2 regions of the Streptomyces sp. NPDC088400 genome follow, and region 2 is predicted to be linked to the other one. Evidence: predicted binding sites of a transcription regulator. Region 2 holds the regulator's gene; the other holds the start of a gene.

Region 1 (15,812 bases), on a different contig from region 2:
TGGACGGAACGGTCGCGCTGGTCACCGGCGCGAGCAGCGGTATCGGCGAGGCGGCGGCCCTCTCGCTCGCCGCCGAGGGCGCGGTGGTCGCGGTGGTGGCCCGGCGCAAGGACCGGCTCGACGATCTCGTGACCCGCGTCCAGGACGCGGGCGGCAGCGCACACGCCTTCGGCGTGGACATCACGGCGCCCGGCGAGGCGGAAGCGCTGATCGCCCAGGTCGTGGAGGCGCTCGGCAGGCTGGACACCGTCGTCAACAACGCGGGCGTGATGCTGCTCGGCCCCGCCCTGGACACCCCCTTCGAGGAGTGGCAGCGGATGGTCGACCTCAACCTGTCGGCGCTGCTGCGGGTCACCCACGCCGCGCTGCCGCACCTGGTCACAGCCGCCGACACCGGGCCGCGCGGGGTCGCCGACCTGGTGAACATCAGCTCGGTCGCCGGACGGACGGCCAGTGCCGGTGCGGCGGTCTACAACCTGACGAAGTTCGGAGTCACCGCGATGAGCGAGGCACTGCGTCAGGAGCTCACGGGCCGGCACGTACGGGTGAGCGCGGTGGAGCCGGGAGCGGTGACCACCGAGCTGACGCAGCACCTCCGGGACGGGGTACGGGAGGGCGCCGAGGCCTGGTACGCCGGGATGGAGACCTTGCGGGCGGAGGACATCGCGGACGCGATCCACTACATCGTGACCCGCCCGCGCCGGATGGCGGTCAACGAGATGCTGATCCGGCCCACGGAACAGGTCTGAGGCCCACCGAACAGGTGAGGTGTCTGAGGTTCCGGGGTGAGGTAAGCGGTCCGTGGTCCTGGTCCGAAGTCCGGGGCCACGACCGCCTCGTGGGCCTGCCGACGTGGCCGGATAACCTCGTCCGCATGTCTCGCCGTGGTCCGCTCCCTCCGCCCCCGCCGCCCGTACACCTGCGCTCGTGGCCGGACCGTGGCGCGCTGCTCGCCGACCGGCACGGAGTACTCGCGGACCTGGGCCGGCGGAGCCTCGGGGCCGGTGCGCTGGCCCTGTTCTGGCTGCTGGTCGCGGGGGTGCAGTTGGGCTGGGCGCTGATCGGCGCCGCTCTGACCTCGGTCGGCGGCGGGTTCGATCCCATCGGCGCCGTCCTCGTCGCGGTACTCGCGACGCTCGGTCTCGGCGTCATGCTGGCCGCCGGGATCGTCCTCGGGATCCTGGTCCGCAGGCAGCGCGTGATGCGCGGCCTGATGGACCGGTGGGCGGAGCTGGAGAGCGACCCGGCGGGCGACGCGCGCTTCCGGATGGCGGGTCCGAGCCTGTGGTGGCTGCTCACGTCGTTCGCGGCGTGCGCGGTGGGCCTGTGGATCGCCCTGGTCGTGCCGGCCACGGCCAAGGCGGGCGAGGACACCTATATGGAGGTCGTGTACGGGATGGGCGCGGGGACCATCCTCTGGATCGCCGGGCTGCTCGGCGGGGCGCGGGCGGTGGAGCACTACCGGTGGGCGGTGCGGCTGGTCGTACCGTCGCGGGGCGTTTCCGCGAAGTAGCGCCGTCCGCCCGAAGGGCGCGGCCACCGCCGTACCACCCCACCGGACCGGTGCTCGTGCCCACCGCTAATCTCTGCCCAATGATCAGCCGCGCGCCGCTGCCGCCCTCTCCACCGCCGGAGGAACTCCGTTCCTGGCCCGACCACGAGGCACTGCTCGCCGACCGCGCCGAGGCCATGGTGGGACTGACCCGGCGTGGGCTCGGGTTCGGCCGGCTGCTGGCCCTCTGGCTGACGGGCCTGGTCGCCGTGGTCGGCTGGGCGGCGGCCGGACTGGCGATACAGAGCTTCGAGCAGGGCGGCCTCGGTTATCTGACCGGGCTGGTGACGCTGGCCCTCGCGGCGGTCCTCCTGACGCCGGCGGGGGTGGGAATCGGTTTCTGGCTGAGCCGGGGCCGTACCGTACGGCAGCGGCTCGACGAATGGGCGGAGCTGGGGGCGGAGCCGGGACAGGGCCTGGCTCCCGGCACCACGATCGGCGTACGGGTCCGAGCGCATGGACGGTGCGTGATCTGGCTGCTGCCGTCCGTACTGCTGTGTGTGGTGGCCGTGTGGTCGATGTTCCAGGCGGTGACGGGGGCCGGACCCGGATCCGGGGTCGGGCCCGCATCCGGAGCCGGACCGGACGCCGGGGCGGGGCCCGGGGCCTGGCTCGGCTCGGCGACCGTGGGTGAGATGGCGTACGCGCTGGGCTGGATGGCCACCTTCCTGGCGACCGGTGTGCTGGGCATCGTCCAGGCGGTCCGGCATCAGCACTGGTCAGAACGGTTGCTGAGCCCGGTCCCGGTCCGCAGGGGCGGGGGCGCTCATCGCTGAGGACATATCTGCCGCCTCCGTCCTATCCTGAAGAGGGAACGCGTGCGCCATTCAGGTGTAAGGGGCGGCGGATGGAATGGCTTTGGTGGATTTTCATCTTCTTCATCGTGGGCGGCTTCAGCTGGATGGTCGACACGGGCCGGACCGCACTGCGGACGCGTCACGAGCGGAGAATCGAGCGCTTCAAACTGGCGGAGAAGGAGCGGCTCGCCCTTGAGGAGGCCCACAAGCCTCCGGAGGCGGTCTGCGGCTGCTCGCACCACTTGGCGAAGCACGACCGGCGGGGCAAGTGCCACGAGGACGTGGAGACGCCGACGGCGTGGGACGAGAACAAGAAGCCGCTGCGGTACGAACTCCGGCAGTGCAACTGCCAGCAGTACGTCGGACCGCAGCCGCTGTCGCAGATCTACGCGGATGAGCTGACGGACCTGGACTGACAGACGGAGCGACGGACAGACGGACAGACGGAGCGGAGACAACCGACAGACGGAGCGGAGACAGAGGCGGAGGCGGCAGTCTGCCGGGCGCGTTCCCGCACGGTAGGAGGCGTGTGCCGGCTTCTCCCGGAATTCCCGCGAAGTCGCCTCCGTAATTCCGGTCCTGAGGAACTCTCCGATGAAATCCGGCTCTCCCCGAGATTCCTGGGCCCTGATCGCGGGTTCGAGGATCCTCAATTGACGTTGTGACGGGGGTTATACGGTGGCGGGGCGGCCGATCAGCATCGTCGGGGCCCCGGCGACCCGGGTGAGGAAGACGGTCGCCGCGTTCGGGCCCTTGAGCTTCACGCGGCGGCGCAGCTCTTCCGGTTCCACGGCGGAACCGCGTTTCTTCACCGTCAGCACACCGACCTCGCGTTCGCGCAGCAGGGCCTTCAACCTCTTCAGATTGAAGGGGAGTTCGTCGGTGATCTCGTAGGCGGTGGCGTACGGGGTGGGCCGCAGTTCGTCGGCCGTGATGTACGCGATCGTCTCGTCGATCAGCCCACCCGCCAGCTCTTCGGCGACCTCGGCGACCAGATGGGCGCGGATGACGGCGCCGTCCGGCTCGTACAGGAAGCGGCCGGTCCGGCGGACGGGCGGGTCGGGCAGGCCACGGCCGGCGAGGGTGGCGGCGGAGGGCAGGAGGGTGGCGCGGCGGATGCCGGGGACGACGGCATTCTCCGGATTGCGGGAGTCGTTCCGCAGGCCGTTTCGTGGGGTTTCCGCCCGGTCTCGGTCTCGGTCCCGGTCCCGGTCTCCGCCCTGGTCCCGGTCGTGCCAGAGGACGGCCTCTTTGACATCGCCGCCGTCCGAGATCCACTCGGCCTCGAAGTCGTCCGGGATCAGTTCGTGCGGAATGCCGGGCGCGATCTTGACCGCGCCCAGACCTGCCCGGCGTACGGCGTCGATCGCCCAGGACAGCGGCGGTGAGTACGCCTCCGGATCGAAGATCCTTCCTCGGCCGCCGCGCCGCGCGGGGTCGATGAACAGGGCCCGGGGGCCGGTGGCCTCGTCCTCCGCGCCCGGCTCCAGGTCGTACTCCCGTACGTCCGCGCAGGTCACGGTCATGGGCGGACTGTCAGGGGCCAGTGTCCGCACATTGGCCAGGGCGATCTCGCAGGTCAGCGGGTCGAGATCGACGGCAGATACGGCGAAACCCGCGCGGGCCAGCTCGATCGCGTCGCCGCCGATACCGCAGCAGAGGTCCGTGACGCTCACCGCCGTTCCCGCGTCCGTTCCCGCGTCCGTTCCTGAGCTCTTTCCTGCGCCCTGCCCGGAGTGAGGCCCGGAGTCCGGGCCCGGCGGGGTGGGGGCGATGGCGCGGAACCGGGCGGCCCGGTAGGCGGCGACGGTGCTGCGGGTGGCCTGCTCGACGCCGTTCGGCGTGAAGTACATGCGATACGCGTCCGCCGCGCCGAACTTCGCCACTCCGCGCTGCCGCAGTCGCGCCTGCGCCAGCGCCGCCGAGACCAGCTCGGCCGGGTGCTCGCGGCGTAGCCGGGTGGCGAGGGTGAGCTCGTGGGCCGGGTCGTGGTCACGCAGCTCGGCGAGGAGTGCCTGGCCCTCGGCGGAGAGCAGCGGTTCGAGGTGGGGGGAGGGGGAGCGGTCGGTCACCCGGCCCATTGTGGGCCAGCCGAGGGATGGTGCGCGTCGGACGGCGGTGTCGTCCGGGAGAGCGGGCTGTGCGCTGACAGGATGCGGCGCCATGCAACTAGTACGACAAAAGGAAGAAATGATGACAAAGGTGACGGTGCTGCGGGGCAGGCCCGGCCGTACCGTCCTGGCCGTACTGCTGGCCGCCGCCCTCGGCTCCGGGTGCGCTGCGGAGACGGGCGAACCGGCCGCGTCCGGGTCCGCGTCCGGGTCCGCTTCGGGGGCCACGTCCGGGTCCGCCGAACCCGCCAAGTCCGCAGCCGGACGGGAGGGGGAGGAGGGGCACGGGGGACAGCAGGGGCACCACGGGAAACACGGCAAGGAGGGGCATGGGGCGCCGGAGGCGCACAAGCCCGGCTCGGCCGGGGCCCGTGCCGCGTACGCCGAGGAAGTGCGCCGTACGCAGGCCGCACGCGCCGTCGCGGCCAAGAAGTGGGGGCTCACCGCCACACCTCTCGCCGCGCCCCCGCCCCCCGCCGTCAAGCCGGAGATCACCACGCGCGACGGCTTCGAGGTCGAGGGCGGCGAGGATCTGCCGCCGATCTTCACCACCGTCCCCGTCAAGGACAGGGTCGTCTTCCTGACGATCGACGACGGCTCGGAGAAGGACCCCGAACTGTTGCGGATGATGAGCGAGCTGAAGCTCCCGTACACCGCGTTCCTCAGCGACTACGTCATCAACGACAACTACGCCTACTTCAAGAAGATGCAGGACCGTGGCGTCACGCTCAACAATCACACCCTCAACCACCCCTACATGCCCGGCCTTTCGTACGACGAGCAGAAGCAGGAGATCTGCGGCCAGCAGGACAAGCTGCAGAAGCAGTACGGCAAGCGCCCCGTGCTCTTCCGTCCGCCGTACGGCAATTACAACGCCGACACGCTGCGCGCCGCGAAGGCGTGCGGCATCAAGGCCGCACCGATCTGGGCGTCCGAGGCATTCCCCGATCACATGGAGTGGCGTGAGTGGGACCGGGACATGCACCCGGGCGACATCATCCTCACGCACTTCCGGGGGCGCGAGGACTGGAAGGGCACCATGCCCGACATGATCCGGCAGGTGATGAAGGTGATCACGGACAAGGGTTACGCCGTGGCCAAGCTGGAGGACTACGTATGAGACCCGCGCACCGGCTGCTGGCCGGAGTGCTGGCAGCCGGTGCGTTCCTCACCGCCGGCTGCGCGCAGTCGGTGGACCCCATCGAACGGCTCGGCCGCAAGGCGGCGCAAGGAATGAGCCCCCACGCCCCTGCTTCGTCCCCACACGCCCCGGCCGCACCCCCTCACGAGCCGCTCCCGCCCGCGCACGCCCCGGTCCTGCGCGCCCCTGCCCCGGCCTCGGTCATGCCTTCGGTGGCGCCCCGGGGCAGGGCGGGCTCCGTGCGGCTCGCGGCGTCGGGGCCACCCGCCCGCACGGTCCGGCTGCCGCGCGGGGGACAGCCGCGCGAGGACTGTGACCGTCAGGAGCGCGATCGTCGGGAGCGCGGCCTCACGGAACGCTCCCCGTGAACCACGCGAAACCACGCGCGGGCCCTGCTCGCCGCTGGTGAGCGCCCCGCCCGCCCACGTACTCCCGTACGGAACCCTCGGCTCCCGCGTCGCGTTCCCGTAGCGAGAACGAACCGCCGCACCGGCATCGAAACGAGCCGCCACGCGGCGATAATTGGCACTCCGCTTGACCGAGTGCTAATCGCGGTCATAGTGTCAGGCCTGGCACTCCCCACTGGAGAGTGCCAAATGCGCGACTGGCAGATCCGGCACCCGCGACGACGGATCGACCTGGTCGCCACCCTGAGACAGTTAACCCCGTGAGATCTCCGAAGGGGGAGGTCGGATCGTGACGACCGCCAGCACCAAGGTTGCCATCAAGCCGCTCGAGGACCGCATTGTGGTCCAGCCGCTCGACGCCGAGCAGACCACGGCCTCTGGCCTGGTCATCCCGGACACCGCCAAGGAGAAGCCCCAGGAGGGCGTCGTCCTGGCTGTGGGCCCGGGCCGTTTCGAGAACGGCGAGCGGCTTCCGCTCGACGTTTCCGTCGGCGACGTCGTTCTGTACAGCAAGTACGGCGGCACTGAAGTCAAGTACAGCGGCGAGGAGTACCTCGTCCTCTCGGCTCGCGACGTGCTCGCGATCATCGAGAAGTAGGGCGGAATCCCGGGGCGCACCCCGGGACACTCCGCACCCATAGTTTGCTTTTGAACTGCGCCCCTGGCCCCCCTGCGACAGCCGGGCGGACAGGGGCGCAGTTCATTTGAGCGATCGCGACCGCCAGGTACGGCCGATGATCGCAACGAGAGGACACAGAAGCTCCCATGGCGAAGATCCTGAAGTTCGACGAGGACGCCCGTCGCGCCCTCGAGCGCGGCGTCAACAAGCTTGCCGACACGGTGAAGGTGACGATCGGCCCCAAGGGCCGCAACGTCGTCATCGACAAGAAGTTCGGCGCCCCGACCATCACCAACGACGGTGTCACGATCGCCCGCGAGGTCGAGATCGACGACCCGTACGAGAACCTGGGCGCCCAGCTGGTGAAGGAGGTGGCGACCAAGACCAACGACATCGCGGGTGACGGCACCACCACCGCCACCGTGCTGGCCCAGGCGCTGGTCCGCGAGGGCCTGCGCAACGTCGCCGCGGGTGCTTCCCCGGCCGCCCTGAAGAAGGGCATCGACGCCGCGGTCAAGGCCGTGTCCGAGGAACTCCTCGCGACCGCCCGCCCGATCGACGACAAGTCCGACATCGCCGCCGTGGCCGCGCTCTCCGCGCAGGACCAGCAGGTCGGCGAGCTCATCGCCGAGGCGATGGACAAGGTCGGCAAGGACGGTGTCATCACCGTCGAGGAGTCCAACACCTTCGGTCTGGAGCTGGACTTCACCGAGGGCATGGCCTTCGACAAGGGCTACCTGTCCCCGTACATGGTGTCCGACCAGGAGCGTATGGAGGCCGTCCTCGACGACCCGTACATCCTGATCCACCAGGGCAAGATCGGCTCCATCCAGGACCTGCTCCCGCTGCTGGAGAAGGTCATCCAGTCGGGTGGCTCCAAGCCGCTGCTGATCATCGCCGAGGACGTCGAGGGCGAGGCGCTCTCCACCCTCGTCGTCAACAAGATCCGTGGCACCTTCAACGCGGTCGCGGTGAAGGCCCCCGGCTTCGGTGACCGCCGCAAGGCCATGCTCGGCGACATCGCCACCCTCACGGGCGCGACCGTCATCGCCGAGGAGGTCGGCCTCAAGCTCGACCAGGCCGGTCTGGACGTGCTGGGCTCCGCCCGCCGCGTCACCATCACCAAGGACGACACGACCATCGTCGACGGCGGCGGCAACTCCGCCGACGTCACCGGCCGCGTCAACCAGATCAAGGCCGAGATCGAGTCCACGGACTCCGACTGGGACCGCGAGAAGCTCCAGGAGCGCCTCGCGAAGCTGGCCGGCGGCGTGTGCGTGATCCGGGTCGGCGCCGCCACCGAGGTGGAGCTGAAGGAGAAGAAGCACCGCCTGGAGGACGCCATCTCCGCGACCCGCGCCGCGGTCGAGGAGGGCATCGTCTCCGGTGGTGGCTCCGCTCTGGTGCACGCCGCCAAGGTGCTCGAGGGCAACCTCGGCAAGGAGGGCGACGAGGCCACCGGTGTCGCGGTCGTCCGCCGCGCCGTTGTCGAGCCGCTGCGCTGGATCGCCGAGAACGCCGGCCTCGAGGGCTACGTCATCACCTCGAAGGTGGCGGAGCAGGACAAGGGCCACGGCTTCAACGCCGCGACCGGCGAGTACGTCGACCTGGTGAAGGCCGGCGTCATCGACCCGGTCAAGGTCACGCGCTCCGCGCTGGAGAACGCCGCGTCCATCGCCTCGCTGCTGCTCACGACCGAGACCCTGGTCGTCGAGAAGCCGGCGGACGACGAGGCCGAGGCGGGTCACGGCGGCCACGGTCACAGCCACTGAGGCCTGACACCTGGCTCGCGCACAGCTCGCACAGCTGAACATCCGAGGCCCGGTACCCCCTTCGAGGGGGCGCCGGGCCTCGGTGTTCGCCACGCGTGACCGAGCGATGTACCGGCAGCCCTTGAGCAGGACGCCGCGAAAGGTCCGGGGCGCGACTTCCCGACGGAATCGACGGAACCGACACGACTGACGGAACCGACATGACTGACGGAACCGACACGACTGACGCAACCGATCGAACAGGCGAGGCTGACCGAACCGACGGGACCGGGTGGAGGGATCCGCCTCGGCCGCCGGAGCCGTTACTGCGGGCCGTACTTGCGCCCCGTCTTCGACGTGAGCCCGCCGAGCAGCCCGCGCGGGGCCAGCTTCACCGCTCCCATCAGCGCCTTGTACCGCGGATCCGGTACGGACACGGTCTTGCCGCGTGCCAGGTCCGCCAGCGCGGCCGTCACCAGCTTGTCCGCGTCCAGCCACATCCAGCCCGGGATGCTGTCGGTGCCCATCCCGGCCCGCTCGTGGAACTCGGTCCGCACGAAACCGGGGCACAGCGCCATCAGCCGCACCCCCGTCCCGGCCAGGTCGCGGCTCGCGCCCTGGCTGAACTGCACGACCCAGGCCTTCGACGCGCCATACGTCCCGCGTGGCAGGAACGCGGCCACCGACGCCACATTCACGATGCCGCCCCGCCCCCGTGCCTTCATTCCGGGGACCGCCGCCGACGTCAGTCGCAGCACCGCCTCGCAGTGCACCTTCAGCATCGTCAACTCGTCGGCCATCGGGACGTCGAGGAAGCGGCCCTTGTTGCCGAACCCCGCGTTGTTGACCAGCAGATCGACCGCGTGTCTGCGATCCGAGAGCCGGTCCTCCACCGAAGCGATCCCGCTGTCGGTGGAGAGATCGGCGGTCAGCACCTCGGCCTCGATGCCATGCAGGTCGTGCAACTCCGTGGCCTGTTCCCGCAAACGCTCGGTGTCGCGCGCCACCAGCACGAGGTTGTGCCCGTCCGCGGCCAGCCGCCGCGCGAAGGCGGCGCCGATCCCCGCCGTCGAGCCCGTAATCAAAGCAGTCGTCATACGGGCACGTTAGTGCCTGTGCCGAGACGCCCGACGTCCGTGCGCGAGGGGTGGACGGCCCGTACCCGGGCATCACCGCGCACAGCTCCACGCCAGAGCCGATCCGCCACTTTCGTCCCGCCTCTGACAGCAACTCACCCGGCCCCCGCTTCCATCGCACTCAACTCCACCCCCTCCGCCTCAAAGAGTGTGCCTGCTATTTAGTCATGCCCCAAAGAATCGCTTATAGTCGTCGGGTGATCGAAGCCCGTCATCTCCGTGTTCTGCGCACCGTGGCCGCCACCGGCTCCTTCTCGGCGGCCGCGCGCGAGCTGGGCTGCACCCAGCCGGCCGTCAGTCAGCAGATGAAGGCACTCGAATCCTCCACGGGCACCCCGCTGATCGTCCGTACCGGCCGCGAGATGCGACTGACACAGGCCGGTGAGGTGCTCGTACGGCACGCGACGGGAATCCTCGCCGGGCTCACCGCCGCCGAGGAGGAGATCGCGGCCATCGCGGGGCTGAGGGCCGGCCGGGTCAGGCTGGTGTCCTTCCCCAGCGGCAGCTCCACCCTCGTCCCCACCGCGCTGGCCGCCCTGCGCGCGGCCCATCCCGGCACCAGGGTCTCGCTCGTCGAGGCCGAGCCGCCGAGTTCGGCGGAGATGCTGCGGGACGGTGACTGCGATGTGGCGCTGGCGTTCCGGTACGGCGGCTCCGCCGCGGAGTGGGACGACCTGGTCGTACGCCCGTTGCTGGTGGACCGGCTCGTCGGTCTGGTTCCCGAGGGCCACCGGCTCGCGGACGCCGGGACGGTCGCGATCGGCGATCTGGCCGCCGAGCCGTGGATCGCGGGCTGTCCGCGCTGCCGCAAGCAACTGGTCGACGCCTGTGAGGAAGCGGGGTTCACGCCCCGGATCGACTTCGCGACAGACGACTATCCGGCCGTCATCGGCCTGGTCGCGGCGGGTCTCGGGGTGGCGGTGCTGCCGGAGCTGGCGATGGAGTCGGTGCGCACCGAAGGCGTCCGTGCGCTCACGGTCGAGCCGTCGGTCCAGCGGGAAATCGTCGCGCTCACCCTGCCGGACCTGGCGCAGGTCCCGGCGGTGGCGGCCACGCTGGATCAGCTGGTCCTCGCCGCCGCACGCTGACTCCGCGGCCGGTCGGTGTCTCTGTGGCCGGTCGATGCCGGGCATACGAGTGCGCCTCGGGGCGGGATCACAGGAACGTGCAGGAACGTTTCTGCCGATATCGGTTGTTCGCGGTCAACCGCTCGTACGGCCCCCTGGGCCACCGCCCGGGCTCATGCCGGACGTGGAGGTCGGCGCCGACGATGACGCGGACGCCGTGATCAGCCTGGTGCGCGCCCGTCCCATCAGCTCTTCGCGCTCGTCCTCCGTCAGCCCGCCCCACACGCCGTACGGCTCCCGCACCGCCAGCGCGTGCGCCGCGCACTCCGCGCGAACCGGGCACCGCATGCACACCTCTTTCGCCGAGTTCTCGCGCGCGCTTCGTGCCGCGCCCCTTTCCCCCTCCGGGTGGAAGAAGAGCGAGCTGTCGACACCACGGCACGCCGCCAGGAGCTGCCAGTCCCACAGATCTGCGTTCGGTCCGGGAAGGCGGGAGAAATCTGCCATTGCTCATGTCCCCTTGAAACCGTGCTGAGGCGGATACGGGCCGCTTGGACGCCGGGTACGAGCCCGGCGCACAACCCGCACCGGTGCTGACGACGGTACATCTACTATCCAAGTAGATGTAAATATGACTCATTGCGAATGTAGCCATAGACACCAGGAAAAGTGAAGAAAAACCGCTAAATGGGGCATAGCTCTAGATGCGGGCCCGGATGACCCGGGCTGCTCTCCTCTGTAGGTGACCCCTCACAGGGAGTGCTGAATTGGGTCGTCCGACCCGTAACTCTTTCGAGTGACCATCGTTGAGTGTGCGAGGCGGTTGAGAGAATGAGCGATCGGGCGCATGTCCGAGAGCGTCAATCGCACAGATGACGATATGTACCCTGCCTGGAGGCTCAAGGTGACGCGCATCAGCTGCGGAGGACGGTCATGACATCCGTCCTCGTCTGCGACGACTCCCCGCTTGCCCGAGAGGCGCTCCGCCGCGCGGTCGCGACCGTGCCCGGTGTCGAGCGCGTGACGACCGCGGCCAACGGCGAGGAAGTCCTCCGCCGCTGGGGCGCCGATCGTTCCGACCTGATTCTGATGGACGTACGCATGCCGGGCCTCGGCGGTGTCGAGACGGTCCGCCGACTGCTCTCGGCCGATCCCGGCGCCCGGATCATCATGCTCACGGTCGCGGAGGATCTGGACGGAGTCGCTCTCGCGGTCGCCGCCGGTGCCCGCGGTTATCTGCACAAGGACGCCTCGCGTGCCGAGTTGCGCGCGACCGTCACTCAGGCGCTCGCCGACCCGACCTGGCGGCTCGCCCCGCGCCGTCTCCGCTCGGCCGAGATGGGCGCCGCGCCCACGCTCACCGCGCGCGAGATCCAGGTGCTCGAAGGCATGAGCCATGGCCGTTCCAACGCGGAGATCGGCCGTGAGCTGTTCCTCTCCGAGGACACGGTCAAGACGCACGCCCGGCGCCTCTTCAAGAAGCTCGGCGCCTCGGACCGCGCGCACGCGGTGGCGCTCGGCTTCCGCTGGGGCCTGGTCCGCTGAGGCGACAGGCCCTAACTCCCCGCCTGCTGTCAGGTCCGAAAGGGTCCGGGTGGGCGGGGAAAACGTAGACCCGCCGGGCAACGTACGCCCGTACGCACCCGTTTCCCGCGCGATGCCGCATCCTTGAGGGTGTGGAGTTCCTCGGGGACGAGTCGGACGAGCGCGAGGGGAGGGCGCAGGGGATGAGTTCTGCCGCACCCGCTCATAACGCTTCGGTGCACAACTATGGACGCGGTGCCACCGATCAGCAGACGCCAAGGCACCATGGACCGATGCGCGATGACGAGACCACGGTGATTGGTGCGCTCGTTCACCGTGCCGTCGACGGCGACGAACAGGCCACGCACGACCTTCTGGCCCGTGTTCATCCGCTCGCGCTGCGCTACTGCCGTACGAGGCTGAGCCGGCTGCCCGGTGATGCTCGCCACTTTGTGGAGGACCTCGCGCAGGAAGTCTGTGTCGCGGTCCTGATGGCTCTTCCGCGGTACCGCGACACCGGCAGACCGTTCGAGGCCTTCGTCTTCGCCATCGCCGGGCACAAGGTCGCCGATCTCCAGCGGGCCGCCATGCGGCACCCGGGATCCACGGCCGTACCGTCCGACGAGATGCCCGAGCGGCCGGACGACTCGCTCGGCCCGGAGGAGCGCGCGCTGCTCAGCAGCGACGCGGAATGGGCCAAGAAACTGCTGGCCAACCTGCCGGACAACCAGCGCGAGCTGCTGGTGCTGCGGGTCGCCGTCGGGCTGACCGCGGAGGAGACCGGCCAGATGCTGGGGATGTCACCGGGGGCGGTACGGGTCGCCCAGCACCGCGCGCTCAGCAGGCTGCGGGCACTGGCCGAGCAGTGAGCCCGGTCGGCGTCGGGCGTCGGAACCATCGAGCCCGGCGCCGGCGGCGTCTGAACGTACGGCGCGTCAACAACGTACGAACGGCATACGAACGTCCGGCATGTGTCCGGCGTGCGCCCACGGTTTTCCCGCTCGTCCCGCACCTCTCCGGCGTGCGGGAGGCACGCATCGGGCGTGGGACCATCCGACGTACGAACATACAAAGCCGATAGGCGATCTTGTTCATGGAATGAGGGGCTCGCAGAGCCCGTTAGCATGGACATCCGCACCGATCAAGGCTATTTGGGGAAGGTGTCATGACTGCAAACGTCGACGGAGTGCCCGAGAAATTCGCGACGCTCGGGCTGACATACGACGACGTGCTGCTGCTGCCGGGCGCGTCGGACATGGCGCCCGATGCCATCGACACCTCCTCACGCATCTCCAAGAACGTGCGGGTGAACATCCCGCTGCTCTCCGCGGCGATGGACAAGGTCACCGAGGCCCGGATGGCGATCGCCATGGCCCGGCAGGGTGGCGCCGGTGTGCTGCACCGCAATCTCTCCATCGCTGACCAGGCCAACCAGGTCGACCTCGTGAAGCGCTCCGAGTCCGGCATGGTCACCGACCCGATCACGGTCCACCCGGACGCGACGCTCGGCGAGGCCGACCAGCTCTGCGCCAAGTTCCGTATCAGCGGTGTCCCGGTCACCGACCGCGGCGGCAAGCTGCTCGGCATCGTCACCAACCGCGACATGGCCTTCGAGGCGGACCGTACGCGCCAGGTGCGCGAGGTCATGACCCCGATGCCGCTCGTCACCGGCAAGGTCGGCATCTCCGGCGTGGACGCCATGGAGCTGCTGCGTCGTCACAAGATCGAGAAGCTGCCGCTGGTCGATGACGCGGGTGTCCTCAAGGGCCTGATCACGGTCAAGGACTTCGTCAAGGCCGAGAAGTACCCGAACGCGGCCAAGGACGGCGAGGGGCGGCTGCTCGTCGGCGCGGCCGTCGGTGTCGCGGGCGACGCGTACGAACGTGCCCAGGCACTGATCGAGGCGGGCGTCGACTTCATCGTCGTCGACACCGCCCACGGCCACTCCCGGCTGGTCGGTGACATGGTCGCCAAGATCAAGTCGAACTCCACCGTGGATGTCATCGGCGGCAACATCGCCACCCGTGACGGCGCGAAGGCGCTGATCGACTCCGGTGTCGACGGCATCAAGGTCGGTGTCGGCCCCGGCTCCATCTGTACGACCCGGGTCGTCGCCGGTATCGGCGTCCCCCAGGTCACCGCGATCTACGAGGCCTCGCTCGCGGCCAAGGAGGCCGGTGTCCCGGTCATCGGTGACGGAGGTCTCCAGTACAGCGGCGACATCGCGAAGGCCCTGGTCGCCGGCGCGGACACGGTGATGCTCGGCTCGCTGCTCGCGGGCTGCGAGGAGTCGCCGGGCGAGCTGCTCTTCATCAACGGCAAGCAGTTCAAGTCGTACCGCGGCATGGGCTCGCTGGGCGCGATGCAGACCCGTGGCGACCAGCGTTCGTTCTCCAAGGACCGCTACTTCCAGGAGGGAGTGGCCTCCGACGAGAAGCTGGTACCCGAGGGAATCGAGGGCCAGGTGCCCTACCGCGGTCCGCTCTCCTCGGTCGTCCACCAGCTGACCGGTGGCCTGCGCCAGTCGATGTTCTACGTCGGCGGGCAGACGGTGCAGCAGCTCCAGGAGCGCGGCCGGTTCGTACGGATCACCTCGGCGGGCCTCAAGGAGAGCCACCCGCACGACATCCAGATGACGGTCGAGGCACCGAACTACAACAGGGGCTGAGCGCGCGTATCCGTGAGGGGCGGCCCGGGATTCCGGGACCGCCCCTCAGGGCGTATTGCGACGGTCAAACAGGCGTGCGGTATCAGGCGTAGGGGCGTCGGGGATACTGGGACGCAGACGTAGAGGGAAAGGCCACACATCGTGACTGAGATCGAGATCGGGCGCGGCAAGCGCGGCCGCAGGGCGTACGCCTTCGACGACATCGCCGTCGTCCCCAGCCGGCGCACCCGGGACCCGAAGGAGGTCTCGATCGCCTGGCAGATCGACGCCTACCGGTTCGAGCTGCCGTTCCTGGCCGCCCCGATGGACTCCGTCGTCTCCCCGCAGACCGCGATCCGTATCGGCGAGATGGGCGGTCTGGGCGTACTGAACCTGGAAGGCCTGTGGACCCGGTACGAGGACCCGCAGCCGCTGCTCGACGAGATCGCCGGGCTGGACGAGGCGAGCGCCAACCGCCGGCTCCAGGAGATCTACGCCGAGCCGATCAAGGAAGAGCTGATCGGGCAGCGCATCAAGGAGGTGCGGGACTCGGGAGTGGTCACGGCCGCCGCGCTCTCGCCGCAGCGCACGGCGCAGTTCTCCAAGGCCGTGGTGGACGCCGGGGTCGACATCTTCGTCATCCGCGGTACGACGGTCTCCGCCGAGCATGTCTCCGGTGCCGCCGAGCCGTTGAACCTGAAGCAGTTCATCTACGAACTGGACGTTCCGGTCATCGTCGGCGGCTGCGCCACGTACACGGCGGCGCTGCACCTGATGCGTACGGGCGCGGCGGGCGTGCTGGTCGGCTTCGGTGGCGGCGCGGCGCACACCACCCGCAATGTGCTGGGCATCCAGGTCCCGATGGCGACCGCCGTCGCGGACGTGGCGGCGGCCCGCCGGGACTACATGGACGAGTCCGGCGGCCGGTACGTGCATGTCATCGCGGACGGTGGTGTGGGCTGGTCGGGCGACCTCCCCAAGGCGATCGCGTGCGGCGCGGACTCGGTGATGATCGGCTCCCCGCTGGCGCGGGCGACGGACGCGCCGGGCAAGGGCCGCC
Region 2 (15,812 bases):
CATGGAGACGGTGACGGGCGAGTGCCAGCCTGCGACCGTACGGGACCGGGACAGGTCGATGCCCTCGCCGTGCTCCAGCGCGTCCCAGCAGTACTCGCCGTAGTGGTCGTCGCCGAAGGCGGCGGAGAGCGAGGTGCGCAGTCCGAGGCGGGCCAGCGCGGTGGCCATGTTGGCGATGCCGCCGGGGCTCGACCCCATGCCCCGGGCCCAGGACTCGGTGCCGCGTACGGGCGCGCTGGCGAGGCCGGTGAAGATGATGTCGAGGAAGACCGTGCCCGTGAGATAGACATCGCACTCCGGGTCGTCCGGTGCGCGCAGGGCGCTCAGCGGATCGACATGGGCGGTGTGGTCGTACGTGTCTCCGTTGGATGTGATCACGGCGGACTCCCCGATCGCGTGCAGATCCGGACAGTCTGCACGATCGGACACGGCGCGGCGGACACGCGCGAGGTCCGCCCCACTGTCCCCGCCCCGCCCCGTCACCGCCGCCCCGTCCCGTCGCCGCCGGTCCCTCTCGCTGTCCCCGGTGTCCCGGGGATGGGCCGCGGGGACCGGCCTCAGGGAGACCGTTTGGGCAGCGGCACTCGTACGAGGTCGGCGGCGACCGTCAGTTCGCCCTCGAAGCCGGCCGCGCGGGCCTGGCGCTCGAACTCGTCCGGATCGCCGTACCGCTGCGAGAAGTGCGTCAGCACCAGATGCCGTACGTCCGCCTCCCGCGCCACGCGCGCCGCCTGGCCCGCGGTGAGGTGACCGTGGTCGGTGGCCAGCCGCTCGTCCTCGTCCAGGAAGGTCGACTCGATGACGAGCATGTCGCAGCCCTCGGCCAGCGCGTGCACGCCGTCGCAGAGCCGGGTGTCCATGACGAACGCGAACCGCTGGCCCCGGCGCGTCTCGCTGACCTCGTCCAGTGTGACGCCGTTCAGCACGCCCTCGCGCTGGAGCCGGCCGACGTCCGGGCCCGCGATGCCGTGCGCGGCCAGCCGCGCGGGCAGCATCCGGTGCCCGTCGGGCTCGGTGAGGCGGTAGCCGTACGACTCGACGGGGTGCGAGAGCTTGTGCGCGTCCAGGGTGTACGCGCCGGTCCGCGCGAGGACGCCGTCGCCGGTCACCGGCGCCTCGGTCAGCGCGACGGACTCGCGGTAGGCCGTCGCGTACCGCAGTCGCTCGAAGAAGCGCTGCCCGCTCGCCGGGTAGTGCGCGGTGACCGGGTGCGGCACCTGGTCGAGGTTGATGCGCTGGATGACCCCGGCCAGCCCCAGCGAGTGATCGCCGTGGAAGTGCGTGACACAGATCCGGTTGATGTCGTGCGCGGCGACCCCGGCGCGCAGCATCTGGCGCTGGGTGCCCTCGCCGGGATCGAAGAGCAGGCCCTCGCCGTCCCAGCGCAGCAGATAGCCGTTGTGGTTGCGATGGCGCGTGGGCACCTGGCTGGCGGTGCCGAGCACCACCAGTTCCCGTACGGACAAGGCGCTTATCCGGGAGGCCAGTTGAGGCCGCGACCGCCCAGGACGTGGGCGTGCGCGTGGAAGACGGTCTGGCCGGCGCCCGCGCCGGTGTTGAACACGATGCGGTAGCCGGTGCCGTCGGCCTTCTCCTGGGCGGCGACCGCGGCGGCCTCACGCAGCACGTCGGCGGCGATCTGCGGCTCGGCGGCGGCGAGGGAGCCGGCGTCCGCGTAGTGCACGCGCGGGATGACCAGGACATGGGTCGGGGCCTGCGGATTGATGTCCTGGAAGGCGACGGTGGTGTCGGTCTCGCGTACGAGGGTGGCCGGCACGTCCCCCGAGACGATCTTGCAGAACAGGCAGTCGGCCTGTGGTTCTCCCGCCATGGTCCTGGCCTCCTCGACGCTGCTGGTGATCAGTTCGGTACGGTCGCATGGTATCCGGGCCGGTGGCCGCTGTCCGTTGAGGGCGTCACCTGCCCGCCGAGGGCATCGCCGCGGCGCTCCCCGGGGCCGGGCGGTCAGGACCAGCGGCCCGTGCGGCCCAGCAGCAGGGCCGTCGCCGCCGTACCCGCGGTGGAGGTGCGCAGCACGCTGCGGCCGAGGCGGTACGGCTTCGCGCCCGCCGCCTCGAAGACCGCCAACTCCTCCGGGGACACGCCCCCTTCGGGGCCCACGACCAGCACGATCCGGCCCTCGGCGGGGAGCGGCGCGGTGGCCAGCGGTTCGCTGCCCTCCTCGTGCAGTACGGCCGCGAAGTCGGCGTCCGCGAGCAGCGCGGCGACCTGTTTGGCCGACAGCGCGTCCATGACCTCGGGGAAGCGGAGCCGGCGCGACTGCTTGCCCGCCTCCCGGGCCGTGGCCCGCCATTTGGCCAGGGACTTGGCGCCCCGGTCGCCCTTCCACTGGGTGACGCAGCGCGCGGCCTGCCACGGCACGATCGCGTCGACACCGGTCTCGGTCATCGTCTCGACGGCCAACTCCCCGCGGTCGCCCTTGGGGAGGGCCTGGACGACGGTGATCCGGGGCGAGGGCTCCTCCTCGGTCCGCACCTCCGTGACCTCGACGTCCAGCCGGTCCTTGCCCTCGACGGCCGCGACCGTTCCGTACGCGCCGGTGCCCGCGCCGTCCGTCAGCACGACCTCCTCGCCGACGCGCAACCTCCGTACGGAGACGGCGTGCCGACCTTCGGGGCCGTCGAGCGTGACCGTCCCCACCGCCAGGGCGCCGGGTCCGCCGTCTCCTACGACGAAGACCGGAGCGGTCACGAGGCGCTGCCGAGGCCCGGCATGAACGACGCCCGGGTCGCGTCGAGTTCGCCCGCGAGGACCTCGACCAGCCGGCCGGCCGGCAGGTCGCGCGCCATCCGGTGGCCCTGTCCCGCCCAGAGCGCCATGCCCTGCGCGTCCCCCACCTTGGCCGCGGCCTTGCGCAGTCCGGAGGTGAGGTGGTGGACCTCGGGGTAGGCGGGCGGGGCGTACGGGCCGTGCTCGCGCATGAAGCGGTTGACGAGGCCGCGGGCGGGGCGGCCCGAGAAGGCCCGGGTCAGTTCGGTCCGTACGAACAGCGGGTTGGTCATGGCCTGCTTGTGCAGCGCGTTCGCCCCGGACTCGGGGCACACCAGGAACGCCGTACCGAGCTGTGCCGCGTCCGCGCCCGCCGCGAGCACCGCCGCGATCTGCCCGCCGCGCATCAGCCCGCCGGCGGCGATGACCGGGATCTGCACGGTCTCCCTGACCTGGGACACCAGCGAGAGCAGCCCGATGCCCGCACCGTCGGTGGCCGGGTCGTCGCGGTGCGTGCCCTGGTGTCCGCCGGCCTCGATGCCCTGTACGCACACCGCGTCGGCGCCGGACCACTGAGCGGTCTGGGCCTCCTCGGGGGTGGTCACCGTGACCACGGTGAAGGTACCGGCGTGGGCGAACGCGTCGAGAACCGTCCGGGTCGGACAGCCGAAGGTGAAGGAGACCACCGGCACCGGGTCGTCGAGCAGTATGGCCAGCTTGGCCTCGTAGCCGTCGTCCCGTCCGGCCTGGGGGTCGCCGAGCGGTGTCTCGTACCAGGTGGCCTCACCGGCGAGCTGGTTCCGGTAGACCTCGACGGCCGCGTTGTCGGCGTAGTGAGGCTGCGGCATGAAGAGATTGATGCCGAACGGCCGGCCGGTGAGCCCGCGCAGCTGTTTGACCTCTTCGTACATGCCGTCCGCGGTCTTGTATCCGGCGGCGAGGAACCCGAGACCCCCGGCCTCGGAGACGGCAGCGGCCAGCAGAGGGCAGGAAGCGCCGCCCGCCATGGGGGCCTGCACGATCGGATACCGGCAAAGATCGGTCAGTGCGGAGGACATGGAGGCATCGTGCCATGTCCTCGGTGAGAGGTCCGAATCGGTGCCACGTATGGCATGCGCCGGGGAACACGGCGTGCGCGAGGCGACACGCACGGGCATCTGGGTGGCTGATTCCCGCCCCCTGGACGCCCGGCTCGCACGCGTCTGCCTCACGCGCGGGCCGCCGACCATCGACGGCGGCCCACGATCGGTCGATCGGTCGAACGACTTCGTCCAACTACGAGCGGCCCAGGGCCTGTCCGGCGGATCTTCCCGGGCCCGCGACGCCTGGCACCGCACCTCGCCGCGTTGTCGGAGTCGTCCACGTACATCCAGTACGCGGACGATCCTCCGCCTTGCGATGCACGGCACCAGACGCCACGGGCTGATCCGCGAAGATCCGCCGGACAGGCCCTACCGCCCGTTGAACGCGTCCTTCAACCGCGAGAACAGACCCTGCTGCCCCGGCTGGAACTGCCCCGTGGGCCGTTCCTCACCACGCAGCTTCGCCAGCTCCCGCAGCAGCCTCTCCTGCTCCGGATCCAGCTTCGACGGCGTCATCACCTCGACGTGCACGATCAGGTCGCCCCGGCCGCCACCGCGCAGATGCGTGATGCCACGCCCGTGCAGCGGGATCGACTGCCCCGACTGCGTACCCGGCCGTACGTCGATCTCCTCCACCCCGTCCAGCGTCTCCAGCGGGCACTTCGTGCCCAGTGAGGCCGCCGTCATCGGAATGGTCACCGTGCAGTGCAGATCGTCGCCGCGCCGCTGGAAGGTGCTGTGCTGCACCTCGTGGATCTCGACGTACAGGTCACCGGCGGGACCGCCGCCGGGGCCGACCTCGCCCTCGCCCGCGAGCTGGATGCGGGTGCCGTTGTCGACGCCCGCGGGGATCTTGACCGTGAGCGTACGACGCGACCGGATGCGACCGTCGCCCGCGCACTCGGGGCACGGCGTCGGTACGACCGTGCCGAAGCCCTGGCACTGCGGGCACGGCCGCGAGGTCATGACCTGGCCCAGGAAGGACCGGGTGACCTGCGAGACCTCGCCACGGCCGCGGCACATGTCGCAGGTCTGCGCCGAGGTGCCGGGAGCGGCACCCTCGCCCGAACAGGTCGTACAGACAACGGCCGTGTCGACCTGGATGTCCTTGGTCGTGCCGAAGGCCGCCTCGTTGAGGTCGATCTCCAGCCGGATCATCGCGTCCTGGCCGCGCCGCGTCCGCGACCGCGGGCCGCGCTGCGACGCCGTACCGAAGAACGCGTCCATGATGTCGGAGAAGTTGCCGAAGCCGCCGGCGCCGAAGCCACCCGCGCCGCCTCCGCCCCCGGCTCCGGAGAGCGGGTCTCCGCCGAGGTCGTAGACCTGTTTCTTCTGCGGGTCCGACAACACCTCGTAGGCGGCGTTGATCTCCTTGAAGCGCTCTTGCGTCTTCGGATCGGGATTCACATCCGGATGCAGCTCGCGCGCGAGCCGCCGGAATGCCTTCTTGATCTCATCCTGGGATGCGTCGCGGCGCACGCCGAGTACGGCGTAGTAGTCCGTGGCCACTTACGACTCCGCCAGGATCTGTCCGACGTAACGTGCCACTGCGCGTACCGCTCCCATCGTTCCGGGGTAGTCCATGCGGGTCGGTCCGACCACGCCGAGTTTGGCGACTGCCTCGTCTCCCGAACCGTAGCCGACCGCGACGACGGACGTGGAGTTGAGTCCCTCATGGGCGTTCTCGTGCCCGATTCGTACGGTCATGCCCGGGTCCTTGGCCTCACCGAGCAGCTTGAGGAGCACCACATGCTCCTCAAGTGCCTCCAGCACCGGCCGGATGGTCAGAGGGAAATCGTGTCCGAAGCGGGTGATGTTGGCGGTACCGCCGATCATCAGCCGCTCCTCGGTCTCCTCGACCAGGGTTTCGAGCAGGGTCGCGAGGACCGCTGTCACGGTCCCCCGGTCCTCCTGCTCGAAGGAATCGGGAAGGTCCTGCACCAGCGGCGGGACGTCCGCGAAACGGCGTCCCACGATCCGGCTGTTGAGCCGGGCCCGGAGATCCGCGAGCGAGGTCTCGCCGAACGGCGCGGGACAGTCGATCATCCTTTGCTCGACCCGTCCCGTGTCCGTGATCAACACGAGCATCAGCCGGGCGGGGGCGAGCGCCAGCAACTCCACATGCCGCACCGTCGAGCGGGTCAGCGAGGGGTACTGGACGACCGCGACCTGCCGGGTGAGCTGCGCGAGCAGCCGGACCGTACGGCCCACGACATCGTCGAGGTCGACGGCGCCGTCCAGGAAATTCTGGATGGCGCGGCGCTCCGGCGGCGACAGGGGCTTGACCCCGGCCAGCCGGTCGACGAAGAGCCGGTAGCCCTTGTCGGTCGGGATGCGCCCGGCGCTGGTGTGCGGCTGGGCGATGAAGCCCTCGTCCTCCAGCACCGCCATGTCGTTGCGGACGGTGGCCGGGGAGACACCGAGCTTGTGCCGCTCGGTGAGCGCCTTGGAGCCGACGGGCTCCTCGGTGCCGACGTAGTCCTGGACGATCGCGCGCAGCACCTCGAGTCTGCGTTCGCTGAGCATCGCGCACACCTCCAGCTGTCGTCGTCGGTCCCGGTCCGGCCCTTGCTCTGGCACTCGCGCGCGGTGAGTGCCAGTACTTCCACCGGCCAGTGTACGGCCGTCGGGTACGCCCCGGGCAAGGGCGGCCGACCACGCTGTCCCGCGATCGTCGTGGCCGTTCGCGATCACCCGTGGTCAAGCGGGTCTACTGCGGTCAACCTGCCCGTTTCATACGCGATCACGCTGGTCGTTGCGGATAGCGTCCTCGCATGAACGTCCGTTGGGAAGAGTGCGGGTGGGAGCGGTTGAGCCCGGGGGTGGGCCGGCGACGACTGCCCAGGTGGGACGCGACGGCCGGGCTGGTGGCGGGGGACGGCGCGGCCCTCCTGTACGACACCGGCTCGACGGTCCGCGAGGGCGCCGCGATCCGGGCGGCGGCCCAGTCGCTGCTCGGCGGCCGTCGAGTGACACATGTCGCACTGAGCCACCCGCACTTCGACCATGTGCTGGGCACAGCGGCGTTCTCCGGGGTCGAGGTGTACGGAGCGGTCGGCACGGCGGAACTGCTGGCTCCGGGCGGTGCCGGGCGGTCGGCGCTGTACGAGGACGCCGTACGGGAAGGTGTCGATGCCGCGCGGGCCGCCGAGGCGGTCGACGTGCTGGTCCTGCCGCGCCACGCGGTGTCCGGGGAGCTGACGGTGGATCTGGGCGGCCGTCAGGTCCTGTTGGCCAACGTCGGCCCGGGGCACACCGGTCACGATCTGGCGGCGCTGGTGCCGGGCGTCGGCACCGGCTCCCCCGATGTGGTCTTCTGCGGCGATCTGGTGGAGGAGTCCGGCGAGCCCCAGGCCGGCCCCGACGCGGTCCCCGCGCACTGGCCGGCGGCGCTGGACCGGCTGCTGGCACTGGGCGGTGAGGACGCGCTGTACGTGCCGGGGCACGGGGCGGTGGTGGACGCGGCGTTCGTACGGGCGCAACGGGACGCGCTGGCGGCGGGTTTCGGCGGGGTGTAGCGGCTCCGGCGGGGCGTTCCGGCAGGGGTCGGACCCTGGTGGGACAGCCTCTTAGCCGTACCGGCCCGATCCGCTTATCGTCTTCCGTATGCGCAGCTACAGCCCCGATCTGACGCCCCCGTGGAAGAAGTCCACGCCCGCGCCCGAGATCCCCGCCGAGCCGGATCTGGTGGTCGAGGAGGTGTCAACAGGCTTCTGCGGTGCGGTGATCCGCTGCGAGAAGACCGCCGAGGGTCCGACGGTCACCCTGGAGGACCGCTTCGGCAAGCACCGGGTCTTCCCGCTGATCCCGGGCGGTTTCCTGCTGGAGGGGCGCGTGGTGACGCTGGTCCGCCCGACGGCGGGCGGCCCGGCCCGGCCCGCCCGTACGGCCTCCGGCTCGGTCGCCGTCCCCGGGACCCGCGCGCGGGTGGCGCGGGCGGGCCGCATCTACGTCGAGGGCCGGCACGACGCGGAACTGGTCGAGAAGGTCTGGGGCGACGACCTGCGCATCGAGGGCGTGGTCGTGGAGTACCTGGGCGGCATCGACGATCTCCCCGCCGTCGTCGCCGAGTTCGCCCCCGCGCCGGACGCCCGGCTGGGCGTCCTGGTCGACCATCTGGTGCCGGGCTCGAAGGAGTTCCGCATCGCGGCGGAGGTGACGGGCCCGGACGTCCTGGTGGTGGGCCACCCGTACATCGACGTGTGGGAGGCGGTGAAGCCGTCCTCGGTGGGCATCGGGGCGTGGCCGTCGGTCCCGAGGGGCGAGGACTGGAAGACGGGCGTGTGCCGCGCGCTGGGCTGGCCGGAGAACACGGGGGCGGCGTGGCAGGACATCCTGTCCCAGGTCCGCTCCTACAAGGACCTGCGGCCCGAACTGCTGGGCAGGGTCGAGGAATTGATCGACTTCGTCACCGTCGGCGGTGCCAACTGACCGGGGAAAGCGTCTGGAATCCGGACGTGTCCAGTTCGACCCCGAGCACGTCCAGGGGAATGGGGTCGCCGAACTTGGTGGTCCGCTCCACCTGGTAGTCGGCCTCCTCACCACTGCCGGTCGGCTCGGTGAGCAGGACGCAGTGAGCCTCCATCGGGTCGATGATCAGGTACGCGGGCACCCGGCCCGCCGCGTACATGGAACGCTTGACGCCGTGGTCACGGTCGATGCTGGACTTGGAGACCACCTCCAGCAACAGGGTCACGGCCGAAGCCGGAATGAGCCGTCCAGGGCCTTCCACCGCGCCCAGTTCAAGGACCACGAGATCGGGCTGGGGCTCACTCGCCTCGCCCGGAATGGCGATGTCCTGCGTCTGCATACGGTCCCAGTCCTTGCGTGGGATCTGGTCCTGCACGGACTCCACGATCCCGTTGTGGACCCGGTCCTGCCCCGGCACCATCACGATGTCGCCCCTGAGGAGTTCCGCCTTGTAGCCCTCGGGGACCTCCATGTCCTCGAAGATCCTGGCCGCGCGCGTGGTCGATCGCGCATCCACAGCGGTCATCTCCGTGAGCCTCCGCTTTCCGCCGCTTCCGTTCCGTCGGCGGCAGCTTAGGAACAGCCCAGGCAGACGCACCCGCGATCCGCGGGGATTCACCCCGGCGAGTGATCAGTCCACCAGGTCCCTGACCACCGCGTCCGCCAGCAGCCGTCCCCGCAGCGTCAGAACCGCCCTGCCCGCCTCGAAGGACTCCGGGGCCAGCAGGCCGTCCCCGACCGCTCGCCGGGCCGCCGTGAGGCCCGCCGGGGCCAGCAGCGACAGCTCGCAGCCGTCGGACAGGCGCAGCTCCAGCAGGATGCGTTCCACCCGGCGGTCCTCCGCCGAGAGGATCTCGCGGCCCGCGCCCGGCGAGCGGCCCTCCGCCAGGGCCGAGGCGTACGCGCCGGGGTGTTTGACGTTCCACCAGCGGACCCCGCCGACGTGGCTGTGGGCGCCGGGGCCCGCGCCCCACCAGTCCGCGCCGCGCCAGTACAGCTCGTTGTGCAGGCAGCGGGCGGCCTCCGAGGTGGCCCAGTTGGACACCTCGTACCAGGAGAAGCCCGCCTCCCCGAGCACCGAGTCCGCGATCAGGTACCGGTCCGCGTGCTCGTCGTCGTCCGTCATCGGGACCTCGCCGCGCCGGATGCGCCGGGCCAGCTGGGTGCCCTCCTCCACGATCAGCGCGTACGCCGAGACGTGGTCGGGACCCGCGCCGACCGCCGCCACGAGCGTCTCGCGCCAGTCGGCGTCGGTCTCCCCCGGCGTGCCGTAGATCAGGTCGAGGTTCACATGATCGAAGCCGGCCGCGCGGGCCTCCGCGACGCACGCCTCGGGCCGGCCGGGGGTGTGGGTACGGTCCAGAACTTTCAGCACATGCTGCTTCGCGCTCTGCATCCCGAAGGAGATCCGATTGAAGCCGCCCTCCCGCAGGGTCGCCAGATACGCCGGATCCACCGATTCCGGATTCGCCTCGGTGGTGATCTCGGCGTCGTCGGCCAGCCCGAACTCGTCGCGGATCGTCCCGAGCATCCGTACGAGATCGTCGGCGGCCAGCAGCGTCGGGGTACCGCCGCCGACGAAGACCGTACGGACCTGCCTCGGGTCGTCGCCCAGCACCTTCCTGGCCAGCCGGACCTCGTCGGCCAGTGTCTGCGCGTAGTTGTCGCGGGAGGCCAGCACACCGCCCGAACCGCGCAGCTCGGTGGCCGTGTACGTATTGAAGTCGCAGTAGCCGCAGCGGGTCGCGCAGTACGGAACATGCAGGTAGAAGCCGAGAGGCCGGTCCGCCGCACCCGTCAGGGCGTGCCGGGGCAGGGCCCCGGTCTCGGGCATGGGGTCACCGTCGGGCAGTGCGGAAGGCATGCCCCCAGTGTCCCGTACGCCGAGGGTGTCCTCGTACGCCACCGATGGGCGGCGCCGTACGGGGCCGGACGCAAACGACGGCCCCGTACGTAGTACGGGGCCGTCGTCCCGCCGCCGCGCCCACCGCCCCGCGCCTCGCGCGGCTACTCGGCCTGGAACACCAGGAGCGCCAGATCGTCCCCCGGCGGCGTCTCCGCGAACTCGTGCACAGCGCGCCGTATGCGCTCCGCGACGCCCTGCGCCGTCAGACCCACGCACCCCGCCAGGGCCCGCGCGAGGCCGTCGCCGTCATCGAGCATCCGCGGACCGGAGCGGCGCTCCGTGACGCCGTCGGTGACGCAGAGCAGGGTGTCGCCGGGCTCCATGTCGAACGTGCTGCTCTCGTAAGCGACCTGCTCGACCACCCCGAGCAGCAGCTGTGGCTCCGCCGCGGGCCGGACCGTACCGTCGGGCCGCAGCAGCAGCGGCAGCGGATGGCCGGCGCTGGCGAGGGTGCACCGTACGCCGCCGCCCTCGCCCGGCAGCGGCCTCAGCTCTCCGTACAGCAGCGACAGGAACCGGGCCTGGCTGCCTTCGGACGGCGCCGACGCGGTGCCCGAGGACAGGCCGGGGAGGGAGCCGGGGCCGGTGGCCGCCGCGGCGACCATCAGGGACGCGGATTCGGCGGCCTCCGTGGCGTCGTCGAGGAGCAGCCGGTTGAGGCGGTCGAGGACGGCGCCGACGCGGTAGCCCTCGCGGGCCAGCAGCCGCAGCCAGGGGCGGGCCAGGCCGGTGACGACGGCGGCCTCGGGGCCGCTGCCCTGGACGTCGCCGAGCATGAAGCACCAGCGGTCGCCGGGCGGGCACGGGAAGACGTCGTAGAAGTCGCCGCCGGCTAGCCCCTCGTCACTCGGCTCGTACACCAGCGAGCTGGCGACGCCCGGAATCCGCGCGACCTGGCTGGGCAGCAGTCCGCGTTGCAGGACGCGGCTGATGGTGGCCTGCCGGGTGTAGCGGCGGGCGGCGCCGATGGCGAGGGCGATGCGTCGCGCGAAGTCCTCGACGAGGACGGTGACTTCGTCGGCGACGCTGCTCTGGCCCGGCCTGCCGAGCAGCAGCGTGCCGAGCACGCGTCCGTTCGCGACCAGCCGGCAGGCGAGAGCCACGCCGCCGTCCGTAGCACTGTCATCCGTATCGCTGTCATCCGTACCGACCACTCGGGCCCCGGCGTCGGACATCACGCCCGAGCTTCCCGGCCACGGCACCCGTACCGCCACCCCGCGCGGCGGGTCCGGCAGCCGCGGCGGCTCCTTCTCCAGGACCGCGCGCAGCCGCTCCAGCCGCGACTCGTCCGCGTGCCAGACCCGGGCGAGCCGGGGCGCGGCGCCCGTCTGGGCGCCCTCGCCGTCCAGCCAGACCGCGCACCACTCCGCCAGCCTCGGCACCAGCAGCTGCCCGGCGAGCGCCGCGACCAGGTCCTCGTCGAGCTGCCCGGCGAGCAGTTCCGAGGCCTCGGCGAGGAAGGAGAGGGCGCCTCGGCCGGCCCAGTCCGGATCGTCGCGCACGGTGCGCCGGGACGCGTACGCGGGCGCAAGGATCTCGGCGGCGCGCAACCCGCGGCGCAGTACCGGTTCGGTCCCCCGCACCGGCCCCGTGTCCCGCCCTTCGAGCGGCAGGCGCGCCCATACGGTCTTGAGCCCGGCGCGGTAGGTGATGCCCCAGCGTTCGGCGAGGGCGGTGACGACGTGCAGCCCCCTGCCGTACTCGGGCAGCCCGGAGGACGGTTCCCGCCCCGGCGACTGCCCGTCTTCCCGTCCGGGCTCCTGCTCCCGGGCGTCGCTCTGTATGGCGCGTGACGGGTGGTGGTCCGAGACTTCGAGGACGAGTGCGGCCGGCTCGTCCTCCTCCCCGGAGACGCCCGCCGAGGGGGCTTCCAGACGGCAGAGCAGTTCGACGGTGGTCCCCGCGTGCACCACCGCGTTGGTGACGAGCTCGTCGACGATCAGTACGGCGTCGTCCGCGAGCAGATCGGTGCTGTGTCTCCCTGGTGGGCAGCTCTCGTCCGCCTGGCAGAAGGTGCAGGTCGTGAGCAGCCCGAGGCTGGTCCAGTCCGCCAGCGCCGCGCGGATGAAGCGGCGTGCGGCGGACGGTGCGAGCGGGTTGCCCGGCAGGCTGGTACGTGATGTGGACCGCGCGTCCCCGCGTGACGGCACCGTGGGTGCCGGACGGTGAAGGGATTCGCGCGGGATCGGAATGGGCCCCACTGCGGCTCCTGATCCGGTTCTGGCGTTGTGCCGCTTACGATCCCGACAGAGTGACAGACAGACCGCGCCCATATGCGCCGAGTCATGGAAGTTGGCAGATATTGACCAAGGTTTGGTGGTAGGGCCGCCGCCGTGGGTGGGGTGCGGACGTACGGAACACGCCGCCACGTACGACACGGTCCCAAACGCGGGGAAGGACGTGCGGTTCCGCCCCGGACGGAGCATTCTTGCCTCGCTGGCCGAAAGTCGGGGCCGGACAAGGAGACGGGATGAGCGGGACAACAGCCACCACGGAGCGCGCGAGCATCCTTCTCGTCGATGACATGGAGGACAATCTCGCCGCGCTGGAAGCGGTACTGGCCTCGCTGGACGAGCCGCTCGTACGGGCCCGTTCGGGCGAGGAGGCGGTGGGGGCGCTGCTGCGGCAGCCGTTCGCGGTGATCCTGCTGGACGTGCGCATGCCCGGTATGGACGGATTCGAGACCGCGGCCCGGATCAAGCGGCTGGACCGGAGCAAGGACATCCCGATCATCTTCCTGAACGGGCCCGAATCCGACAGCGGTTACGCGTTCCGGGGGTACGCCTCGGGCGCGGCGGACTTCCTGACCAAGCCCTTCGACCCGTGGATGCTGCGCGCCAAGGTCAGCGTCTTCCTCGACCTGCACCGCAAGAACCGCCAGCTGGAGCGGATGCTGGCGCGGGAGGAGGAGCATCTGGGTGAGATCGCGGGCCGGTTGGCGGTGATCGAGGAGACGTTACGGCGCGACGTCCCGAACGATCTCACTCTCGTGGGGCGGCAACTGGCCCGGATCGAGGACACCTTGGGCGAGCTACGGCGCGAGCGGGACAGATAGGCGGCGTCACGTCGGCCCGCACCCGGCGCCCGTACGCCAGTGGCCCGCGACCGTACGCCAGTGGCCCGCGACCGTACGCCGACGGCCTGCGTTCGTATGCCAGCTGCCTGCGTTCGTATGCCGGTGGCCCCCGACCGGACACCGCGTGCCCGGTGGCCCCGCTTCCGCTCCGCGCCGTGCGGCTCAGCTCTCCCGCGTGCCCTCGTACATCTCCTCGATCAGGTCCTTGTACTCCCGCTCCACGACCGGCCTCTTGAGCTTGAGGCTGGGCGTCAGCTCGCCGTGCTCGATGTCCAGATCGCGGGGCAGCAACCGGAACTTCTTGATGGTCTGCCAGCGCTGAAGTCCCTCGTTGAGGCGCTTCACATAGCCGTCGATCAGCCGCTCGGTCTGCGCGGAGGCCACCACGTCGGCGTACGGCCTGCCCGCCATGCCGTTCTCGGCGGCCCAGCCGAGGATGGCCGGTTCGTCGAGCGCGATCAGCGCCGTACAGAAGTTACGGTCCGCGCCGTGCACCAGGATGTTGGAGACGAACGGGCACACCGCCTTGAACTGCCCCTCGACCTCGGCCGGTGCGATGTATTTGCCGCCCGACGTCTTGATCAGGTCCTTCTTGCGGTCGGTGATCCGCAGATAGCCGTCCGCCGACAGCTCCCCGATGTCCCCGGTGTGGAACCAGCCGTCGGACTCCAGGACTTCCGCCGTCTTCTCCGGCAGCCCGTGATATCCGGCCATGACCCCCGGGCCGCGCAGCAGGATCTCACCGTCGTCGGCGATCCGTACCTCGGTGCCGGGCAGCGGCTTGCCGACCGTACCGGTGCGGTACGCCTCGCCCGGGTTGACGAAGCTGGCCGCGCTGGTCTCGGTCAGGCCGTAGCCCTCCAGGATGTGGATTCCGGCGCCGGAGAAGAAGTAGCCGATGTCGGGCGCGAGCGCGGCGGACCCGGAGATCGCGGCGCGCAGCCGGCCGCCGAACGCCTCACGCAGCTTGGAGTAGACGAGCGCGTCGGCGACCCGGTGCTTGGCCTCGAGGGCGAACGGCACGGACTTCGTGCCCGTACGGCGGAAGTTGTCCTGGGCCGCCTTCGCGTGCTCGCGGGCGACCCCGGCCGCCCACTGGAAGATCTTGTACTTGGCCGCGCCGCCGGCCCGTGCCTTGGCGGCGACCCCGTTGTAGACCTTCTCGAAGATCCGCGGCACGGCCGCCATATAGGTCGGCCGGACCACCGGCAGATTCTCGATGATCTTGTCGACGCGCCCGTCCACGGCGGTGACATGCCCGACCGCGATCTGCCCGGAGGTCAGCACCTTGCCGAAGACATGGGCGAGCGGCAGCCACAGGTACTGCACGTCGTCCGCGGTGACCAGACCGGTCGTCGCGATGGCCGTGGCCATGTACGACCAGCTGTCGTGCGCCAGGCGTACGCCCTTGGGGCGGCCGGTGGTGCCCGAGGTGTAGATCAGGGTGGCGAGCTGCGTGGGGGTGATGGCGGCGAGCCGCTCCTTGACCGCCTGCGGGTTCTTGGCCAGGTACTCCGTGCCGCGCTCCTCCAGATCGGCCAGGGAGAGCACCCAGCCCTCCGGGTCGCCCTCGGCGGGCAGCGCGTCGGCGGCGTCGATCACGACGACATGGGCGAGGTGCGGCAGCTCGGCCCGGCGCTCCCGCGCCTTGGCCACCTGGGCGGCGTCCTCCGCGATCAGTACACGGCTGTCCGAGTCGGCGAGGATGAACGCGGACTCCTCGGTGTTGGTCGAGGGATAGACCGTGGTGGTGGCGGCGCCCGCGCACATCACCCCGAGGTCGACGAGGATCCACTCGACGCGGGTGGCGGAGGCGAGCGCGACACGCTCCTCGGGCCGTACGCCCAACTCGATCAGGCCGGCGGCCACGGCGTACACACGCTCGGCGGCCTCGCTCCAGCTCAGGGAACGCCACTCGTCGGGACCGCTCCGGCCGCCCTGACCGCTCCGGCCGCCCGCTACGGGGTAGCGGTAGGCCTCCGCGTCCGGCGTGGCCGCCACTCGCTCGGTGAAGAGGGTCGCCACGGAGGGCGGCCGGTTGTCGATCAGGTTCTGTGTGTCGCTCACGACATCCTCCGGGCCAGCGGCAGCGCTGCTTAACTGACTGACTGATTGTGTGACTGACGAGTAACTAACTGGCGAGTAACCGTGGATCCGTGATCAGAGTAGAGGCCACCCGCCCGGCGCGTAAGAGGAAGTGTGGTGCCTCTTCACGACGAATCCGCCGCAAGAACCACAGTGGCCCCCACGCCACAGCGCGGGGGCCCACCGGATACCGGACGACCACGTCACCCAGCCTTCGTCCTACTTCCTCGTACCGCTTCCACGTCCTGCAACGTCGAACGTACTTCCTGCTTCGGCGTACGTACTTCCTGCTTCGTCGTACCTACTTCTTCGCCTTGCCGCCGGAATCGTCGCTGGACAGCACCGCGATGAAGGCCTCCTGCGGGACCTCCACGCTGCCGACCATCTTCATCCGCTTCTTGCCTTCCTTCTGCTTCTCCAGCAGCTTCCGCTTCCGGGAGATGTCACCGCCGTAGCACTTGGC

Evidence for each region. The regulator HrcA, encoded in region 2, represses chaperone genes, less so after heat shock. The targets are predictions, from matches to a motif close to TTNGCACTCNGNNNNNCNGAGTGCNAA.
Region 1: a site for HrcA is predicted at 6,124-6,150, ahead of groES (co-chaperone GroES). Genes of this name have one in related genera too.

Annotation. Positions count from the first base shown of each region.
Region 1 is NZ_JBIVMZ010000001.1:193,151-208,962, forward strand. It holds gene ACIQD6_RS01005 (SDR family NAD(P)-dependent oxidoreductase) at 1-749, shown strand, start outside; gene ACIQD6_RS01010 (hypothetical protein) at 875-1,513, shown strand; gene ACIQD6_RS01015 (hypothetical protein) at 1,594-2,328, shown strand; gene ACIQD6_RS01020 (hypothetical protein) at 2,400-2,765, shown strand; gene ACIQD6_RS01025 (SAM-dependent methyltransferase) at 3,021-4,430, opposite strand; gene ACIQD6_RS01030 (polysaccharide deacetylase family protein) at 4,513-5,580, shown strand; gene ACIQD6_RS01035 (hypothetical protein) at 5,577-5,969, shown strand; gene groES (co-chaperone GroES) at 6,298-6,606, shown strand; gene groL (chaperonin GroEL) at 6,774-8,399, shown strand; gene ACIQD6_RS01050 (SDR family NAD(P)-dependent oxidoreductase) at 8,702-9,475, opposite strand; gene ACIQD6_RS01055 (LysR family transcriptional regulator) at 9,712-10,602, shown strand; gene ACIQD6_RS01060 (WhiB family transcriptional regulator) at 10,717-11,088, opposite strand; gene ACIQD6_RS01065 (response regulator transcription factor) at 11,515-12,126, shown strand; gene ACIQD6_RS01070 (sigma-70 family RNA polymerase sigma factor) at 12,399-12,974, shown strand; gene guaB (IMP dehydrogenase) at 13,271-14,773, shown strand; gene ACIQD6_RS01080 (GuaB3 family IMP dehydrogenase-related protein) at 14,915-15,812, shown strand, end outside.
Region 2 is NZ_JBIVMZ010000004.1:54,527-70,338, reverse strand. It holds gene ACIQD6_RS11590 (carbohydrate kinase family protein) at 1-378, opposite strand, end outside; gene ACIQD6_RS11585 (ribonuclease Z) at 558-1,466, opposite strand; gene ACIQD6_RS11580 (histidine triad nucleotide-binding protein) at 1,472-1,831, opposite strand; gene ACIQD6_RS11575 (16S rRNA (uracil(1498)-N(3))-methyltransferase) at 1,966-2,712, opposite strand; gene ACIQD6_RS11570 (nitronate monooxygenase) at 2,709-3,788, opposite strand; gene dnaJ (molecular chaperone DnaJ) at 4,182-5,321, opposite strand; gene hrcA (heat-inducible transcriptional repressor HrcA) at 5,322-6,338, opposite strand; gene ACIQD6_RS11555 (MBL fold metallo-hydrolase) at 6,587-7,330, shown strand; gene ACIQD6_RS11550 (DUF3097 domain-containing protein) at 7,419-8,243, shown strand; gene ACIQD6_RS11545 (Uma2 family endonuclease) at 8,221-8,808, opposite strand; gene hemW (radical SAM family heme chaperone HemW) at 8,914-10,146, opposite strand; gene ACIQD6_RS11535 (SpoIIE family protein phosphatase) at 10,290-12,389, opposite strand; gene ACIQD6_RS11530 (two-component system response regulator) at 12,659-13,243, shown strand; gene ACIQD6_RS11525 (AMP-dependent synthetase/ligase) at 13,427-15,331, opposite strand; gene lepA (translation elongation factor 4) at 15,651-15,812, opposite strand, start outside.